DNA from 2 places in the Bacillus sp. GW823-FHT06A11 genome. Region 1 is predicted to be linked to the other one. Evidence: a T-box and tRNA genes for the amino acid it is inferred to sense, from the RefSeq annotation. Region 1 holds a T-box; the other holds one or more tRNA genes.
What was found. The T-box of region 1 lies ahead of argS (arginine--tRNA ligase). A T-box ahead of a tRNA ligase gene usually reads a tRNA of that ligase, here a tRNA-Arg.

Region 1 (8,206 bases):
CCATCTAATTGTAGCGCGTATTCAATCTGTGCTTGTTCTTTATCTATTTCATTCATCGCTCCGTACACATATGCAATCGCATCTAAACGCCATATTTCAGGTACTTCTTCCTCTAATTGTTCTAGTTCAGTCAGCAATTCTTCCTGAAGATTCATATCTACTGAAAGCTGTGCCAAATATTCCATATTAATATGCAACGGCTCTTCCTTCATCGCCTGAACCATATGACTTTGTTCTTTAGAACGGTTTTCTTCTTTTTCGTATATTTCCGCAAGCTGTAAATGTACACCTACGAAATTCCCATCAAGCTCTAAACATGTTTCATACGCTTGTTTTGCTTCCGTCAATTGCCCTAATGCCATAAGTGTTTCACCAATTCGGTAATACGGTAATGCCGTTTCCTTTTGTTCTATCGCCTTATTATATCTTTTCATCGCTTGGCCGTACTGTCCAATAGATTCATATAAAATACCTGCATAACAACCGTACTCACTTACTTCATTACTTTCTTTGTGTAACGTTCTTAAAAACGCTATACCTCGTTGTACAAATTCCGTTCCTTTAATTCGATTCACATATTCATCTAACGCACTTGCTACATTATAATCGCTTTTCTTTATACCATTTTCTAACTTAGATAGCGCTACTTTAAACCCTTCTTCATTTCCACCAAGTTCAAGTTCAGCATCCCATAAAACCATTCCTGCATTCATGAGGAAATCTTGGCTCTTTTCAATTTGCTTCTCAAGACCAAGAATGTATTCTTTTGCTTCCTTGTATTGTTCTCTTGCCATATACACTTGTGTAAGTCCGAAGTGAGAATAAACATCCTCATCGTTTTCTTCTAAAGCACGCTTATACAATACTTCTGCTTCTTCCAAGCTATCATTTTGAAAATGATAGTCACCTAATTTTACGTAAAGAGGTGCTTTATCATCACAATTCTCAATACCGTTTAATAAAATTTCTTTCGTACTTTCCTCATCCTTCAAATCAGATTCGTATATTTCCGAAAGTTTCGTATAAATGTAAGGTGCATTACTATCCAAATGAATCGCTACTTTAAGCCCTTTTATTGCTAAATATAATTTTCCTAGTTGATGTGCACATCTCGCTCGTTCATACCATACATGTGCTTCATATTTATACTCTTTTAACAAGTCATTAAAGATTTCATATGCTTCTTCATATCTTTCTAAATCTATTAATATTAAACCGTGATTCGTTAAAGTGAACCTTTCAGGACTGCGCTCTAACGCAACTTGAGAGTATTGCAATGCTTTTTCAGATTGATCAATATACATATAGGATAAAGCGAGAAAACTCCAAGCAATAGGCTGATCTGCGTCTAATTGTAACGATGAACGAAAGCTTGAAATTGCTTCTATATAACTTTCCTGCTCAAAAGCATATCTTCCATTTATCAAATGATATAATGCACGATTATTTTTCTTCTCAACGCTTGTCAGCATTTGCTCCGCTTTCTCTACTTCCTGAAGACGAATAAAACACTGTGCACCATGCAATTTAACAAAGTCCGAGTTCGGAAACTTTTCCATTAACTTATCGATACAATATAAAATAAATTCTTTATCTACTTCAACATCTAAGTGCTTTATCGTATATAGCCACGTATTTGGATTATCGCTCGTTTCTTTTAAAAATTGTACTAAGTTACTAATTCCCTCTTTGTCATGTTCATCTAAATGATCCGTAAGAGAAAAAATAGATTTAAAATAACGATTTTCTTCCTCACTTAGAAACGCTAGTTGCGCCTTCTTTTCTTTCGGAACAAACGTGATTGCTAAACAGCCTGTATAACGATATTTTTCTTGTAATTTACTATATTCTACAAGAACTGGTTCTATAAAGTTTGAATCTTGAACATAGAAAGCTTGCAATGTATCATCATATCCAGATAGAACTTGTACGTGTGAAGCATGCTCAATATCTATACTTAATAAAACAGGAATTCCTTCATCAATCAGTCTCTTATAATTCTCTTCATTCCCTTTAAAATAACGATATTCATAACCTAATTCTTCTAAATAAGAAACAGTATCTGAAAACTTCGATCCTGTCATATCAAAAATAAACTCTGCTATTTCATCTTGTGTACGTGTCTCTCCCCATATACGCAACATCATCTCTAAACTTGTCGGAACACAATAATTATCCTTTTGTACAATAGGAACTATCGGCAAGTGAACCTTTTTTCCATCCGGATTTTTTTCTAAATTATGATATAAAGATTCTTTTAAACTCTTTTCTTCTTTTAATAGCTTTTGTAAATCTGCAAATTTATTCATTTTGTACAGCGCTTCTGCACGTAAATGTACAAAGTAAGTGTTATAAGCATGATATGGCAGCTGAGTATTTATGTTATCTATTACCGCTAACATCTCTTCATATTGCTCTAAATCTAATAAATACTTTACCTTCTCAAAATGAAAATATGGTACTTGTGGGAACTTTACAATCGCATCATTAATTAACTGTATCGCACGTTTTTGTTCTCCTTTATTTGCATACAATTGTGATAATAAATAGGTAGATAACTCTTCACAATCTTCATGCTGCATGCCAGCAATAAATTGTTCTTCCGCTTTCTCCCATTCGCCTGTATGCATATAAACGTAGCCCCATTTATCAAACACTACGCGCGTACTGTACTCCTCTGCTTTTTGCATATACATTAGCGCTTCTTCATTTCTTTTCATTTCTAAAAGACATCGTACTAATGTAAAATATGTTTTCGCTAAAAAATCTGCATCTATTTCTTCTTTACTTAACTCTTCTAAAGAAGATTTTAACAACTGCTCTGCTTCAAGAATTTTCCGCTCATCAATTAACTCATCACAATATAAAGAGAGCGTTCTCATATTTGGGAATTTTTTATAAGCGTAACGAATGAGGAATGAACTGTATTGGTGCATAAGCCCTTCATCAGTAAGGCGAATTAATATATCGAACTCCTTATGCGAAGTAATATTGGCAAGCCAATTCTTCACATAGGATAAAGTATTCGTTTCTTTTATATATGCAATTTCATTATTTATTTCTTGTAATCCATCTACAAATCTCTTGTCTTTTAAACAAGTTTCTAACTGCTTAAAATCTAGCATGCATTCACCTCGAATTTATATTTATACTGCTACTTGCTTAGATTTTACACACCATATAGTATGTATTCAACTAAAATCTCTTATAATGGATGGTATTAATTAATATTATTCAAATTTATAACAAAATATAGTAAAAATGATTGTTTTTCTCTGTATTTTGTTTGATTATATGGAATAACGTAACATGCGGTTTTTTATCTTGTAGAAGCTGAAATCAGTACATAAAATTATATCGGCGATAATTCAAATATATCAGCGATTCTTTCATTTTATCGGCGATTTTCAAATTATATAGACCGATTCTTAACATTTATCAGCGATTATATGTCGAATATCGACTTATCGACATTAAATGACAATCCTTATATATCATACCTTTTAACATACTATGTCACCAAATGTAATTTTCATATTCGGAGCGTACACTAAAGAAGAATGCACATGAAATATTTTAAAAAATCGTAGTTCAGCTTCATATTGAGCTAGCGCATTATCATATGTTAATCCTCTGCCTATTAAACGTTCTATAAATTGCTGCTTATCACCTGGATTGCCTGCAATCCCCTCTTCTTTTAATGATTGATACAAATCGTTTTTATCATTGTGATGCATATTTGAATCTAAAAAGTTCACTTTATCGCTTACTCTACATTCAATATTTTTCACACCTAATTCACTTAAATATATCGGTATTTTCATGCCTATATTGCCATCTTTACCATTTCTTTGTGTATCACTTTCAAATAAATTCTGCAAAATGCCTAGCTGGATAATTTCCGATTGGTTCTCTCCATCCAAAGTGTATGAAGACATATTTGATATCCAATGTGGTTCAACACAGATTATTTTCCCGCCACTTTTAACTGAATGTATCATTTTTTGTAGCATTGTTTCTGGAGTAGTCATATGTAATAAGAAAGCATGACAGATTGCTATATCGTATGTATCGTTCAATTCAATTTCTATAGCATCTCCCTCCAGAAATTCTGACTCGTACGGAAGTGAACGAAACAACTCTCTCGCTTCAGCTAATAATGTTTCTCCACTATCAATGCCTGTATACTTTGATCCTTCTGGAAGTAAAGGCATTAATAATAAGCCTAAATAACCATATCCACAACCATAATCAACAACATGGACTGGCTCAGAAATCTTCCAAACTGAATTCACTAGAAAACTTACATAATCGATATTGTAATATAAATCTCTCGTATTTTTTAAATACGCTAGTTTACTGTTCCAATCGTATGTTTCCAACCTCTAACGCCTCCTTTTATATACACCCCTTACAATTCTCCATTTAACAAAAACATTCCTACATTTTTAATAATCCCCCCAGAAATTGGTTTTAATAAGGGGAGATTACTGCTTACATGACTCCTATACCAAATAAAAAGGCATACATATCTGTAATGATACATACACCTTTTATGCTACATCTCCTCAGGAGCCTCCACCCCAAGTAAACGTAATCCTTCTTTTAATACAACCGTCACAGCATAAACCAATGCGAGTCTGCTGTCTTTTTCTTTGCTCTCTTCTAATATACGAACATTACCGTAATATTTATTGAACGATTGTGCTACATCTAATACATATTTCGAAATAATCGATGGCTCATTTTTATTGAAAGCTGCTTCAATTATTTGCGGGAATTTATTTAGTAATTTTACGACACTCCAGCTATGATTGTCTTTTAAAGCAAATGTACATGTTTCAAATTCTACACTTTCTTTTCTTAAAATAGAACAAGCACGTGCATGTGTGTACTGTACGTACGGGCCTGTTTCTCCTTCAAATTTCAGCATGTTTTCTAATGAGAATTCAATATTGTGCAAACGCTCATTTTTTAAATCGTGGAAGATGATTGCACCAACACCGACTTGCTTTGCTACTACTTCTTTTTGTTTTAAGTTTGGATTTTTCTCTTCAATATTTTGTTTTGCAAGTTCGATTGCTTCTTCGAGTACTTCTTCAAGTAAAATAACTCTTCCTTTACGTGTCGACATTTTCTTACCATCTTTTAAAATGAAGCCAAACGGTACGTGTTCCATACCATCAACCCAAGTATAGCCAAGTTTTTTTAATACGGTGAAAAATTGATTGAAATGTAAGCTTTGTTCTGGACCAACAACATATAGCGCTTTATCAAACCCATAAGTGTTTTGACGATATAAAGCTGCCGTTAAGTCACGCGTTGCATAAATCGTCGCACCATCTGATTTTCTAATTAAGCAAGGCGGCATTCCTTCTTCTTCTAAATTAACGACTAATGCACCTTCTGATTCTTCAAGCAACTCATGTTCTTCTAAAATCCCAATAAAATCTTCCATTAAATTATTATAAAATGCTTCTCCCTGAAAATTAGTAAATTCTACGCCGAGAAGTTCATAAATGCGCGAAAATTCTTTAAGGGACTCATGACGGAACCAATTCCAAAGCTCTACCGCTTCTTCATCACCTTCTTCTAATTTCTTAAACCAAGCACGTCCTTCTTCTTCTAGTTCTTCGTCGTCTTTTACCTCTTCATGGAATTGGACATATAACTTAAATAGCTCACGTATTGGATCTTCTTTAACTACTGCTTCATTTCCCCATTTTTTATAAGCCGTAATTAATTTTCCAAACTGTGTTCCCCAATCTCCTATATAATTAATCCCTACAACTTCATAGCCACATTTTTCAGCGATATGTTTCAGCGAATTTCCTATCATTGTAGAACGTAAATGCCCCATCGAAAAAGGTTTCGCGATATTAGGAGAGGAATAATCAATTACTACTGTTTTTTCACAGCCAAAGTGGTTTTGACCGAACTCTTCTTTCTCCGCTAAAACTGTTTTTAATACTGCATCACTTACAGTTTCACGATTGAAAAATACATTTACATAAGGACCAACGGCTTCTACTTTCGTAAAAAACGGATCATTTAATTTCTTAGCAACTTCCTTTGCGATAAGAGCTGGTGCTTTTTTATATTGCTTCGCTAATGAAAAGCATGGGAACGCTGCATCTCCAAATTCATCTTGTTTCGGTGTTTCAATTAAATCTAAAATTTGTTTTTGCGTTAATTCATTCGTGAAAATATTAGATAAACTTTCCGCAAACTGCATTTTATAATCCATGATACAACCTCCTTATTTTTTAAAACACAAAAAACTCGTCTCTAAAAAAGAGACGAGTTTTAACCCGTGGTACCACCCTTGTTGTTCGTTACGAACCACTTTCCCGTTTATAACGAGGACAGGGGGCCTCGGCTTTCTCTACTATTCGTTCAAGAAGCATCTCCGAAGTGCGCTTCATCTTTTTCTTCCGTACTAGGCTCACACCATCCCTAGCTCGCTTTCCTTCTAAAAAAGACTACTCTCTTCATCACAGACAGTATATTTAATTAATTATTGCTTATTATACATCTTTTCAAACAATTAGCAAGGGTCAATTACACCAAAGTGAAACTTAGCACTTTTTCTTTTGTATACATGAAAATTGTGTTTTTCAAATCTAGAACTACGAAAATGATCTTTTAAAACGACACGTTTTCTCGCCACTCGTTTTGCCTCCGCAATTGTTTCGTCAGTAATATCATGATACAAAGCGAATTGTTTTAATCCTTTAATTCCGTCAGATTCTATGACAGTTTCTTCAAACATCGGATCAAGGTAAACGACATCATAACTATTGTCTTCACATTGCGCTAAAAATGAAAAATGCTCCGTTTGCTTTACTTGGATTCTTTGCATTGCTTCATCAATTTCAGAAACGGATGAAGACCATGTTTTCAAACCATTTTCCATAATATAAGCCATATACTCATTGCCTTCAAGTCCTGTTACTTTTCCGCTTTCACCAACCACATAACTAGCTACAATACTATCTGATGCCATCCCGAGCGTACAATCTAACACTGTCATTCCTCTCTCTAATTGCGTGGCTTGTACAAACGGATCGTGTTCTCCACGCATTAACCTTTTCACACGAAACATCGCTGAGTTCGGATGAAAGAAAAACGGTTCTTCCGTACCTTTTGGATAAATAGCTAATCGGTTCTTCCCTACGACAAGCACATCTTGTTCATACTGCTCATGCAGCTTATGTACTGGTATGTCATTACGTTTAACGAAAGAAGCATTTAATTCTGCTGCTACCTTGTTTGCATAATCTGTCATTTCTTTGTTTGTTCTTCCAGCTGTTGTTACGATCATTGTTTCACCTCTATATAAAGAAAAGAGGGAGATTTACTCTCCCCCTTCTTTAGCAATTCTTTTCGAAAGCTTGCTCTAAGTTCGTAATAATTTCGTCCATAGTTGCACCTTCAATTTCATGACGGTGAATGAAGTGAACAACTTCTTTTCCTTTTAATAATGCCATAGATGGTGAAGATGGAGGAATTTCTCCGAAGTATTCACGCATTTTTGCAGTAGCATCTTTATCTTGACCTGCGAATACAGTTACAAGATGATCAGGTTGTTTTTCAGCACGAACAACCGCTTGACCTGCTGATGGACGTGCTAAACCAGCTGCACAACCACAAACAGAGTTTACAACTACTAAAGTTGTACCTGATGTATTTTCCATAAATTCTGTTACAGCTTCTTCTGTAGTTAACTCTTCAAACCCAGAACGCACTAACTCTTGGCGCATTGGGATTACCATTTGGCGCATGTATTCTTCATAAGCATTTGACATCTTGTAATCTCTCCTTCAACTTTCATTCCAAATTCATCATATCACGCTCTATTAATAGGTGCAAAAGAAAGATAACGATGATTTTATTTTTTTGTAGGGATTTCACAAACCCCACCGCGGCAATGTCCCACTGGAACAAGTTTTCTATTATTAGCGATATAATCGTATACTTTACTTCCAAAACCAAGTACGATAGATAGCTTTATAAAAGGAACTGCAAACCAATAAGATGGAACGGCCTTTGCTAATACATCTATGCTCTGAATGCCGTCATACCACTTATTATTTTTAAAAATATACAGTCTTTGTTCCATTTTACTTTGTAGTTCTTGAGAAAGCTTATATTTCTCAACTACATCTTCATTTCGAAATGAAACAAATTTCATCTTACCCTTTTT
Region 2 (10,179 bases), on a different contig from region 1:
TTGTGAATGTTACCATATTCTACTTGTTTTCCGTCCATTTCTACAACCGGAATCATTAAGTGATATTTTTCTAAAAGGTCATTATCTTCATATATATCTATTTCCTCGATTTGAAAAGAATATTCACATTGTACTTCCTGTAAAACTTGTTTCGCCTTCACGCAAAGGCCACAATCTTTTTTAGTATACAGTACAACTTTCATCTTCTTCACCTATCCGATCGTTTTTCGTAATGACGAAGCTGGGATATGCATTTGTTCTCTATACTTCGCCACTGTTCTTCGAGAAATAACAATTTCATGCTCTTCTTCTAATAATTTTGAAATCTTTTGATCTGAAAGTGGCTTTTTCTTATCCTCTGCCCCAATTAGCGTTTGAATAAATTGTTTTACACGTTTTGTAGAAACTGCTTCATCTTCAGTCGTCGAAACGGCATTGCTAAAGAACGATTTCATCTCAAATAAACCGTGTGGTGTTTGCACATATTTATTTCGCGTCGCACGACTAATTGTTGATTCATGCACACTTAACTCTTCCGCTACCTCTTTTAAAGCGAGAGGTCTTAAATACTCTGGACCTTTCCAGAAGAAATCACGTTGTTTTTCCATAATAATATTCATCACTTGCAGCAGCGTCTGTTTTCTCTGCTTCAAACTGCGCATAATCCACTGCACATGCTGATACTTTTCTGATACGTAAGATGCTACTTCACTTTCACTATTATTAAGAAGCGCACTATATTCAGAATGAATTTCAATTCTCGGCATATTTCTCTCATTCATTTGTAAAACGAGGCGATTGCCATCTTTTTTCACCGCCATATCAGGCACAATATAAAGTGGTTTATCTGAAGAAAACGCAAGACCTGGTTTTGGTTGTAATGACGTTATACAATTTACCGCACTCTGTAATTCCTCATTACTACATTTCAACACTTGAACGAGCTTTCGCCAATCTTTCTTCACAAAATAAGCGAAATGATCTTCTACAACCTCTTCTGCTAATCCATTCCGTCTTTGTAAGCGCTTCAATTGCAAGGTTAGACATTCCTGAATATTACGCGCCCCTACCCCTGCTGGTTCCAGTGATTGGACAAGCTCTACAGAGCGGTCGACTACATGAATATGCGCAGAAAGGAGCTCTGCTAACTCTTCATTCGTTTCTTGTAAATATCCATTTCCATCCATGTTCATAATAATGAAAGAAGCTACTTTTCGCTCTTCTTCATCTATTTTATAATACTGTATTTGATTTAATAAATGTTGCTGAATCGTTGTAGAATCCACACTGTAGATCTCCATCTGATTCTCGACTTGTTTGCTGGTACTTTTACTGTTGTTAGAGCTCTTTTTCTTCTCCCTCTCAAAACCACCTAACTCAATAAGGGGATTCTCTAACGATTGCTCATACAAAAACTCCGATAATTCTTGTACATTATACTGGAGCATTGTAATCGCTTGCCTTAACTCTTGTGTCATTGCCAAACGTAAGCTTTGTTCTTGTAAAAGACTTGCCTTCAAACTAATCTCCCCCTTGTTTCTATTGTACAATAAGTTTGGTAAAAGGAGAATGCTATCACAGACACCCATTCCAAAATATTATTAATTTATATGTATTAATGAGATTTACAACTTACAACCTAAATTTGAATAATATTGAAAGAAAATAATAAACTCAATTATTTGTTACCACATACTAATAGTAACCCTTAATTTTATATATAACAACATTAAATTTATCTCTGTTCAATTCCAAAATAAAAAGAGCAGTTTAGGTATAGTGACACTTCACTATGCCTAACTACTCTTTTACGATTCTTAATTAAGAAAGAAACCTCTTATTTAAAGCTAAGGAACTTTGATTCCTAATTACATAGGAATCATAGAGATAATCGTTCGATTCACTAGACGCTCCTTGAATTCCTCTCATCTCTTCCACAGACAACTCAACTATTTTTTTCACGCTTCTCTCGTTATTACTATCCATCATTTTTTGTTTTCTTTTCGAAAAAAATCCCATAATTTATTCCCCCCTGCAATTAATTATTTTTTAACAATTGAATGAATTTAAGGCTCTTACCACTTCTTAATACACCTTTCGGATAGACCTTCGCTGCAAACATAGCAATTAAGCTAATGCTAGCCAGTAATACAACCATAGATGTAATAATTTCTAAACTCCCAACGGATCCATTAATAATCCTAACTACCATACTAATTGGAGCTGTAAACGGAACATATGATGTCACCCTTGATACTAGCCCTTCAGGGTTATCAAGTACTACTAATAACTCCACCACTAAGCTTCCCATCAATATAAGAGTAATCGGCATCGTTGTTCCGGATAATTCTTCTGGCCTGCTTACCATAGAACCAAACACTGCGAAAAGTGCCGCATAAACGAAGTAACCGAGAACAAAATATAACAAGAAATATGCAGCATGCTCACCTGTAATCATATTTACATCAATATTCACTCCAAAAAACGAATCCGATACCTTAAAAATTCCAGATTTAATATATAGCGCCATACTAAGGAAGAAAATAAATAACTGTGTCAAACTAGCAAGACCGACTCCTAATATCTTCCCAAAGACCATGTGAACAGGCGACACCTTCGTTACCATCACTTCCATAACACGCGACGCCTTCTCTGACGCTACCGCTGTAGCAATCGCATTTCCATACGAAGTAATTGCTAAGTACATAATCGCTACTAATAAATACACCAGTAAGAACGAGCTTGTTTCTTCGTTATTTAAGTTTTGCTTTTTCGCTTGCACGTTCATCGTCAGTGATTTCACAACCTCTTCTGATAACTGTTGTTTAACTACCGCACTTTGAAAATACTGATTTTGTACAAATACCTGCGCACTTTGAATCAACTTAGGATTATCCACCTTCATAAAGTAATCTAATACTGGTTCAGCACCCGCACCCTCTTTTAATATAAAGAGCGCTTCGACTTTCTTATCTAACAAATGTTGCTTATATTGATTTAATTTTGTTTTATCACCTAAAGACCAATCCCATTCTGGAAGAGCTTTACTAAGATTAGATTGATCCAAAGTAACATTAGGTGCTTCGGAAATAAATACAACTTTTGCTTTTTCTTTCTCTCCAGAAAACTTTTGTACTAAAGTTGGAAAGGAGAATAAGAATATCCCTCCCCCTATTAATAACAATGTCATCCCAATAAATATTTTCGTCCTCACACGATCCCAATACGTTTGCCCTAAAACAATCCAGAAATTCCTCATTACTTATGCACCCGCCTTTTCAACAAAGATTTGATATAAAGAAGGTTCTTTAATAGAAACATCTCGGATATATTGTTTAGTTTTAATGTCTTCAAGCAGCGAAAATGCATCCTCTCCATCATTAACTTTAATCATGAACGTACGATTAACTTTTTCAAAATTGAAATTTTTCTTCTTAAGAATAGGTTCAATATCCCCTTCCGTTTGCAACGTCATATATTTGTATTGATAACTTTTCTTAATATCTGACAAGGCACCCGATAATACAAGTTGACCATTTTTCATAATACAAATTTCCTCACAGAACGTTTCTACACTGTCCATTTGATGACTACAGAAGATAATCGTTTTTCTTTGCGCGATTAACTCGAGCACAACATTTTTTAACATCTCTGCATTTACAGGATCCAAGCCACTAAATGGTTCATCTAGTATGATGAATTCTGGATTATGCAATATCGCTGAAATCAATTGAATTTTTTGTTGATTTCCCTTTGACAATTCCTCTGTTTTCTTCTTTAAATGTGGTGTCATTTCTAATTTTTCTAGCCACTGTAACGCATGCCTTTTTGCAAGATTAGCTGGCATTCCTTCTAACTTGCCGAAATACACCAATTGCTCCACTACATTCATTTTCGGGTATAATCCACGCTCTTCTGGTAAATAGCCAATAGATAGGTCTTTCTTTGAAAAAGGGCGATTATTCCATAGAATTTGGCCGCTATCCGGTTTGATTAAATCTAAGATCATACGAATCGTTGTCGTCTTACCAGCACCATTTCGGCCCAGCATCCCTAAAATTCCACCTTCTTCTACACGTATATTTAAATCATTAACGGCTTTATATTCACCAAATGTTTTATTTAATCCTTGAATTTCAAATGCCATATATAACATCCCCTTTTAGCTTTTTACGAAATAAATAACCGCCATTCCTAATGCAATCCCGCCTATCATCAAAAAAACTTTTTCATCACTATTGCCTCCTTCATTTACTTGTTAAGTTGTATCTTTATCATAGACTTCTTTCTGATGCTATTGTCCGCAATCCGTACTGTATTTACCGTAAAAAAGGCGAACCACTCTTATGTGGTTCACCGCAATTTCAACAGATGACATTGATTGTATGAAAACTTCTTAAATGTTATTATAAAAATATTCAGAAATTAAACGATATACCTACAAAGAGAGGTGTCTAAACCGTTGCAGATACAACGTAACTTCGTTTTCATTTTATGTGTAACTATCCTGTATTTTTGTTTACAAGGCTATATCTTATATAAAATAAACCAACCATATAGTGGCGTTCTTATTTCTAAAACAGACTCAACTACATACACAATAGCAAAAATTAAATCCTCCGGTTGGGCTTTTCATACGGACTTAAAAGAAGGAGATATAATCTATTCGATAAATAAAGAAAAGCCTCATTTAGGAATACTTCCTGGATACCAAAACCAATCACTAAATGCATCTGAAATACAAATTAAAAAAGACGATATCACCCAAACTTATAAAGGAACACAACATTTTATTGATTCTCGTGACAAAATTATTTCTGTATACTTTCCCTTCCTACTCGCTTTTATTTGTTTAGGGTTATCTATTTTTCTTTATACAAAGAAGCCTTTGAACCGGGAAACATTCTTTTTGATCACGTTTCTATTCATGACTTCCTCAAGTCTTCTAATCGCAGTTGAATCTGGTAAAGGTGATTTTATCGCTCTCATTATTTTAAGTATTGTATTTCAAGGTACACCTATGTCTCTCATTTTATTGTTGAATGAATTATTCAAGAAAAAGCAACTATACGTTATTTCTATGAGATTTCTAAAAATCGATATTACAATCGGCATTATTTTACTATTACTCTCTATTTTAACGATGTTCATTCCATGTCCAATAGTTAATACCGATGGATTAGAACTAATTTACCTTTCAATAAATATTATCTTTTGTATATATTTTTTAATCCGTGCCTATATCAAATATCACAGTACAGTACATAAACCATTTTTAAAATTAATGCTCACGATTCATTCCATTGCCTTCTTTCCGTTCGTTACACTCTATGCTCTTCCAGATGCAATATTCAAAACACCTATTCTCTCAGCAGATATTGGCGCTATGTTCCTAATCGCTCTTCCAATCGGGTATTTTTATTTAGTAGCGACGAAGCAGATTTTTGATATAGAGTTTGTATTTGATCGTTTACGGTATTACGCATTTCTGTCACTAATTCCAACTCTATTAATTGCAATCATTACGAGCTGGAGCATTTATTACAAAGACAATTTTCTCTCTCGACTACTGCAAAGTTTTATTATTATTTTTCCGTTAAACATTCTATTTCTCATATTAAAAGAAAGATTAGATTTTACATTCCGTAATCACCTCTTTCGGACTAAAACAAACTTATACGTAAACATTGAACAGTTTACCGCACAGCTATCATCTATTATGAAAACAGAAGAGTTAGAGAAAAAATTCACTAATGAAATCGTTTCGATGTTGAAACCTTCTTTTATTCAATTTGTTCAATATGATATGAAAGACAACACATATACACTCTGTAACGGATATCGACAAACGAAAGATTTCACACTTTCTAAAAAGAAAAAATGGAGTATGGCAGCATTACTAATTAATGATTTATTAGAGGATGATGGATGCATTGGCATTTACTTATACTCTACTAAACATATAAAACACTACATCTGGATTGGAAGAAAATTGAATAATATTAAATATAATACGCATGAAAAATCATGGTTCATCACTGTCACGACATACGTCCGTCTTATTTACGAAAACTTGTATACTATTAATGAAATTATTCATTCTCTAGAGCAGGAGAGTTTAGAATCCAAAACAAATTCTGCAAGCTTATCACGCCTACTCTTTCAAATTTCTGAACAAGAAAGGCGCCGACTCGCTTCAGATTTACACGACTCTGCATTACAAGATCAAATCGTATGGTACCGCAAACTAGACTCTTTACTAAAAAACAAATCCGTTCCACTAGAATTAAAAAATGAACTAAAAAAAATCCACTTCGGTATGCACGATGTAATACAACAAATTCGCGACACATGCAATGAATTGCGTCCATCACTTTTATCAGATGCTGGTTTAATTGGTGCATTAAGAGAATTGCTAGCCCAAACACAATTACGTGTGCAGTTTCATATTCAATTTGATCATGAATCAATTCAAGAACATCATTACGATTTTGACAAAATTTTATCTTTATATCGTATCATTCAAGAACTACTAACAAACGCAGATAAACATTCCGAGGCAACCATCGTATCGATTTTTTTATGGGAAGAGAATAACTGCATTTTCCTAGACTACCGAGACAACGGCAAAGGTTTTGATATAGACACTCCCTACTCTCCTAAGCAGCATATGGGGATTTCCGGTATAAAAGGAAGGCTTCAATCAATTGGCGGAGAAATACATATAGTATCCGAAACTAAAAAAGGACTTCAAGTAAACATTACAGTTCCGAGGTGGTAAATAATGATTCGAGTATTAATCGTAGATGATCATCAAATTGTAGGCGAAGGAACAAAGAGCATGATTGAATTAGAAGAAGATATGCAAGCAGAATATATTTTAAATGAACAGGAAGCACTTATAAAAAGTGACGCTACACCTTTTGACGTATATCTCTTGGATATGAATATGCCCAATTGTAGTGGTATTGAACTCGCCCAGAAAATATTACATATTCAAACAGATGCAAAAATCATTTTATACACAGGTTTTGAATACGTATCCCAATTTAATTTATTAATAAACTCTGGTATCAGCGGAATTATTAGTAAATCAGCTTCTCAGCAAGAGCTATTAATGGCAATTCGTGCAGCTGTAAATGGATATACTTTACTTCCTATTTCTTTATTACGTCAACTACGTACAGACGATATAACGACTCAACAACTTGAAAATAAAACCGCTCTTCTTACACAAAAAGAATTAGAAATCTTAGAATCCGTCTCTAAAGGAAGTAGCAATAAACAAATTGCTGATGAACTGTACATGAGTTCAAGAGCTGTAGAATACAACCTAACAAAAATCTTCAAAAAATTAAAAGTAGGATCACGCTCCGAAGCTTTAACAGAAGCAATGAGACAAGGCATTTTGAAAGTACACATATAAAATGAAACTTCCATCAGTTTGTTTTGTTTAACCCTTAAATAATGAGATAAATAAAAAAAGTCCTAACCTACAAAACGTAAGTTAGGACTTTTTAACGCGCCCAGAGGGATTCGAACCCCCGGCAGACGTGGTACCGGAAACCACCGCTCTATCCGACTGAGCTATGGGCGCATGATTATAGAAAACACTTCATTTTCTTCTCATAATAATAGCAATAAAATCCATCTAAATCAATAAAAATATCCCCGTAATACCTTATGCATCTTAGCTAAAAGCATATAAAATCTATTTCACCCCTAAATTTTCCAATCATAAATTCACCCCAACTCACAAATTATAATCTTTGAATTGATATTCCAAAGGGGGCTTCATTCAATGACTGTAATTACAAAATTAAAGCAGACTGTTTCTGGATTAAAAAGTGCCCAAGCTAGCTTAGAGGGATTCGCTCTTGATACGGATAACCAACAAGCTAAGCAACTTTTCCAAACAGCTGCGCAGCAAACACAAACGATTATCGATTCTTTAAACCCACGTGTTGAAGAAGTCCAACAAGAAGAACCACAATACTCACAGCAATAACGAACCAATCTTGCTGTGAAATAGAAAAAGGATGATATGCAGTCATCCTTTTTCTATCACATTACATATTGCAATAGAAATGGAATGATAATTATGCGAAAACTCGGCCTCATAACCGCATTATTTGCACTTCTATTTAGCTCTTTTACCGGATGTGATAATAGTCCTTTAGATAAAAAAGTGAAAGAAGAAGCAAAACGAACGGAGAAAGAAAAAGGTCCAAAGTTAACAAAGACGAGTACGGAATCCTTTAATCAATCTATATCACAAGGAGCGAAGAAAAGAGCTCTCGCTATGGATGAAATTATAAAAAGCACAGCAGTGAATTCAAATTTAGATCTCTACATAGCAGTTACACCTGAGCATCACGAAAGGTTTGGATTAAAGCCGTTGCGCAGCAAACTTCAAAAGCAACTAAGTGATGAGCACCCTACTTTCGATGTTCGTGTCAGTACAGATAAAAAAATCTTTATGTTACTCGAAAAACTCGAAAGAAAAATTAAGGAAAAAGAAGTATCTAAAGATGAAATTAATAAACAATTAAAATTCATTGGTAAAAAAATGGAGTCTAACACTTAACGCTTTTTAAAAGAAAAGGAAGGATTGCAATGTCTAGTAAAGATAAAAACTTAACCCCTGTACAACAGGAGTATAAAAAATTCGAACAAGAACGCGAACCGAAACGACCTGTCTTAAAAAATTGTATAAAAGCCTTTTTCGTCGGTGGTTTTATTTGCTTCATCGGACAACTCATTTCTACTTTTTACATCACATATTTTGATTTCACTGAACGCTCAGCAGGCAATCCAACAGTCGCAACGCTCATTTTCATCTCCATGTTACTAACTGGATTTGGTATATACGATCGTTTTGGACAGTTTGCCGGTGCTGGTACAGCTGTACCTGTTACTGGATTTGGTAACTCTGTTATTGCCGCATGTATTGAGCATCGAACGGAAGGATTTGTCCTTGGCGTTGGCGGCAATATGTTTAAACTAGCTGGTTCTGTTATTTTATTTGGTGTATTTTCCGCTTTCGTCATCGCACTTATTAAAACTATTCTCGTTCAATGGGGAGGGCTATAAATGTTACAAGGACACCGAACGTGGGTATTTGAAAACAAACCAGTCATTATCTCAACAGGGGTTGTCGGTGGACCATTTGAAGCAAAGGGGAATATCCCAGAAGACTTCGATATCCTTCATGAAGATTTATGGCTCGGACAAGATTCCTATGAAAAAGCACATAAGATTTTATTCGAAGAAGCTTGTAGTCGCGCTACTGAAAAAGCAGAGCTTCGTAAAGATGATATTCAATTCGTACTCGCAGGAGATTTAATTAATCAAATTACTCCAACAAGCTTTGCTTGCCGCACACTTGGGACTCCTTATCTCGGATTATTCGGGGCTTGCTCTACTTCTATGGAAGGTTTAGCACTTGGGGCAAGTATCGTAAATGCAAAAGGTGCAAAATATTTATTAACTGGAGCTTCAAGCCATAATACAGCTGTAGAAAAACAGTTCCGCTACCCTACCGAATACGGTGGACAAAAGCCGCCTACTGCACAGTGGACAGTAACCGGAGCAGGAGCCGCTATTTTAAGCGATACTGGACACGGTCCAAGAGTAACCTCTGCAACAATCGGCCGAGTGGTTGATATGGGATTAACGGATCCATTTAATATGGGAGGCGCAATGGCTCCAGCTGCAGTTGATACAATTGAAGCCCATTTACGTGAACGTCAAATTGATGCCTCTTACTACGATTTAATCGTAACAGGCGATCTCGGACATGTAGGACGCGAAATTGCTTATGACTTACTACATAAACACGGAACGAAAGTAACGAGCGAACAATTTCAAGATTGCGGAATTATCATTTATAGAGAAGGACAACCTGTCATAGCTGGTGCTAGCGGACCTGGATGTTCCGCAACAGTCGTATACGGTCATTTATTAAACCGAATGAAAAGAGGAGAGTTCAAAAAAATACTTGTCGTTGCGACAGGCGCTTTACTATCTCCACTTACATTCCAACAAGAAGAAACGATTCCGTGTATCGCTCACGCCGTTTCGATTGAATTTGGAGGTGCAACGCAATGATTTTTTTCTGGGCTTTCGTCATTGGCGGACTTATATGTGTAATCGGCCAACTTATGTTTGATGTCGGCA

Region 2: it has a tRNA-Arg gene. The T-box ahead of argS (arginine--tRNA ligase) is inferred to sense a tRNA for this amino acid. The anticodon was not compared.

The regions. Positions count from the first base shown of each region.
Region 1 is NZ_JBXAHS010000001.1:400,130-408,335, forward strand. It holds gene AC1Q8L_RS01795 (bacteriocin-processing peptidase family protein) at 1-3,125, opposite strand, end outside; gene AC1Q8L_RS01800 (class I SAM-dependent methyltransferase) at 3,504-4,382, opposite strand; gene argS (arginine--tRNA ligase) at 4,559-6,247, opposite strand; T-box leader at 6,293-6,507, opposite strand; gene AC1Q8L_RS01810 (class I SAM-dependent methyltransferase) at 6,548-7,324, opposite strand; gene AC1Q8L_RS01815 (BrxA/BrxB family bacilliredoxin) at 7,374-7,808, opposite strand; gene AC1Q8L_RS01820 (thiol-disulfide oxidoreductase DCC family protein) at 7,892-8,206, opposite strand, start outside.
Region 2 is NZ_JBXAHS010000004.1:369,681-379,859, reverse strand. It holds gene AC1Q8L_RS21140 (glutaredoxin family protein) at 1-203, opposite strand, end outside; gene rpoN (RNA polymerase factor sigma-54) at 213-1,520, opposite strand; gene AC1Q8L_RS21130 (hypothetical protein) at 1,822-2,019, opposite strand; gene AC1Q8L_RS21125 (ABC transporter permease) at 2,039-3,259, opposite strand; gene AC1Q8L_RS21120 (ABC transporter ATP-binding protein) at 3,263-4,147, opposite strand; gene AC1Q8L_RS21115 (sensor histidine kinase) at 4,463-6,781, shown strand; gene AC1Q8L_RS21110 (response regulator) at 6,785-7,426, shown strand; tRNA gene AC1Q8L_RS21105 (tRNA-Arg) at 7,522-7,597, opposite strand; gene AC1Q8L_RS21100 (DUF1657 domain-containing protein) at 7,802-8,008, shown strand; gene AC1Q8L_RS21095 (YhcN/YlaJ family sporulation lipoprotein) at 8,102-8,587, shown strand; gene spoVAC (stage V sporulation protein AC) at 8,617-9,093, shown strand; gene spoVAD (stage V sporulation protein AD) at 9,094-10,110, shown strand; gene spoVAE (stage V sporulation protein AE) at 10,107-10,179, shown strand, end outside.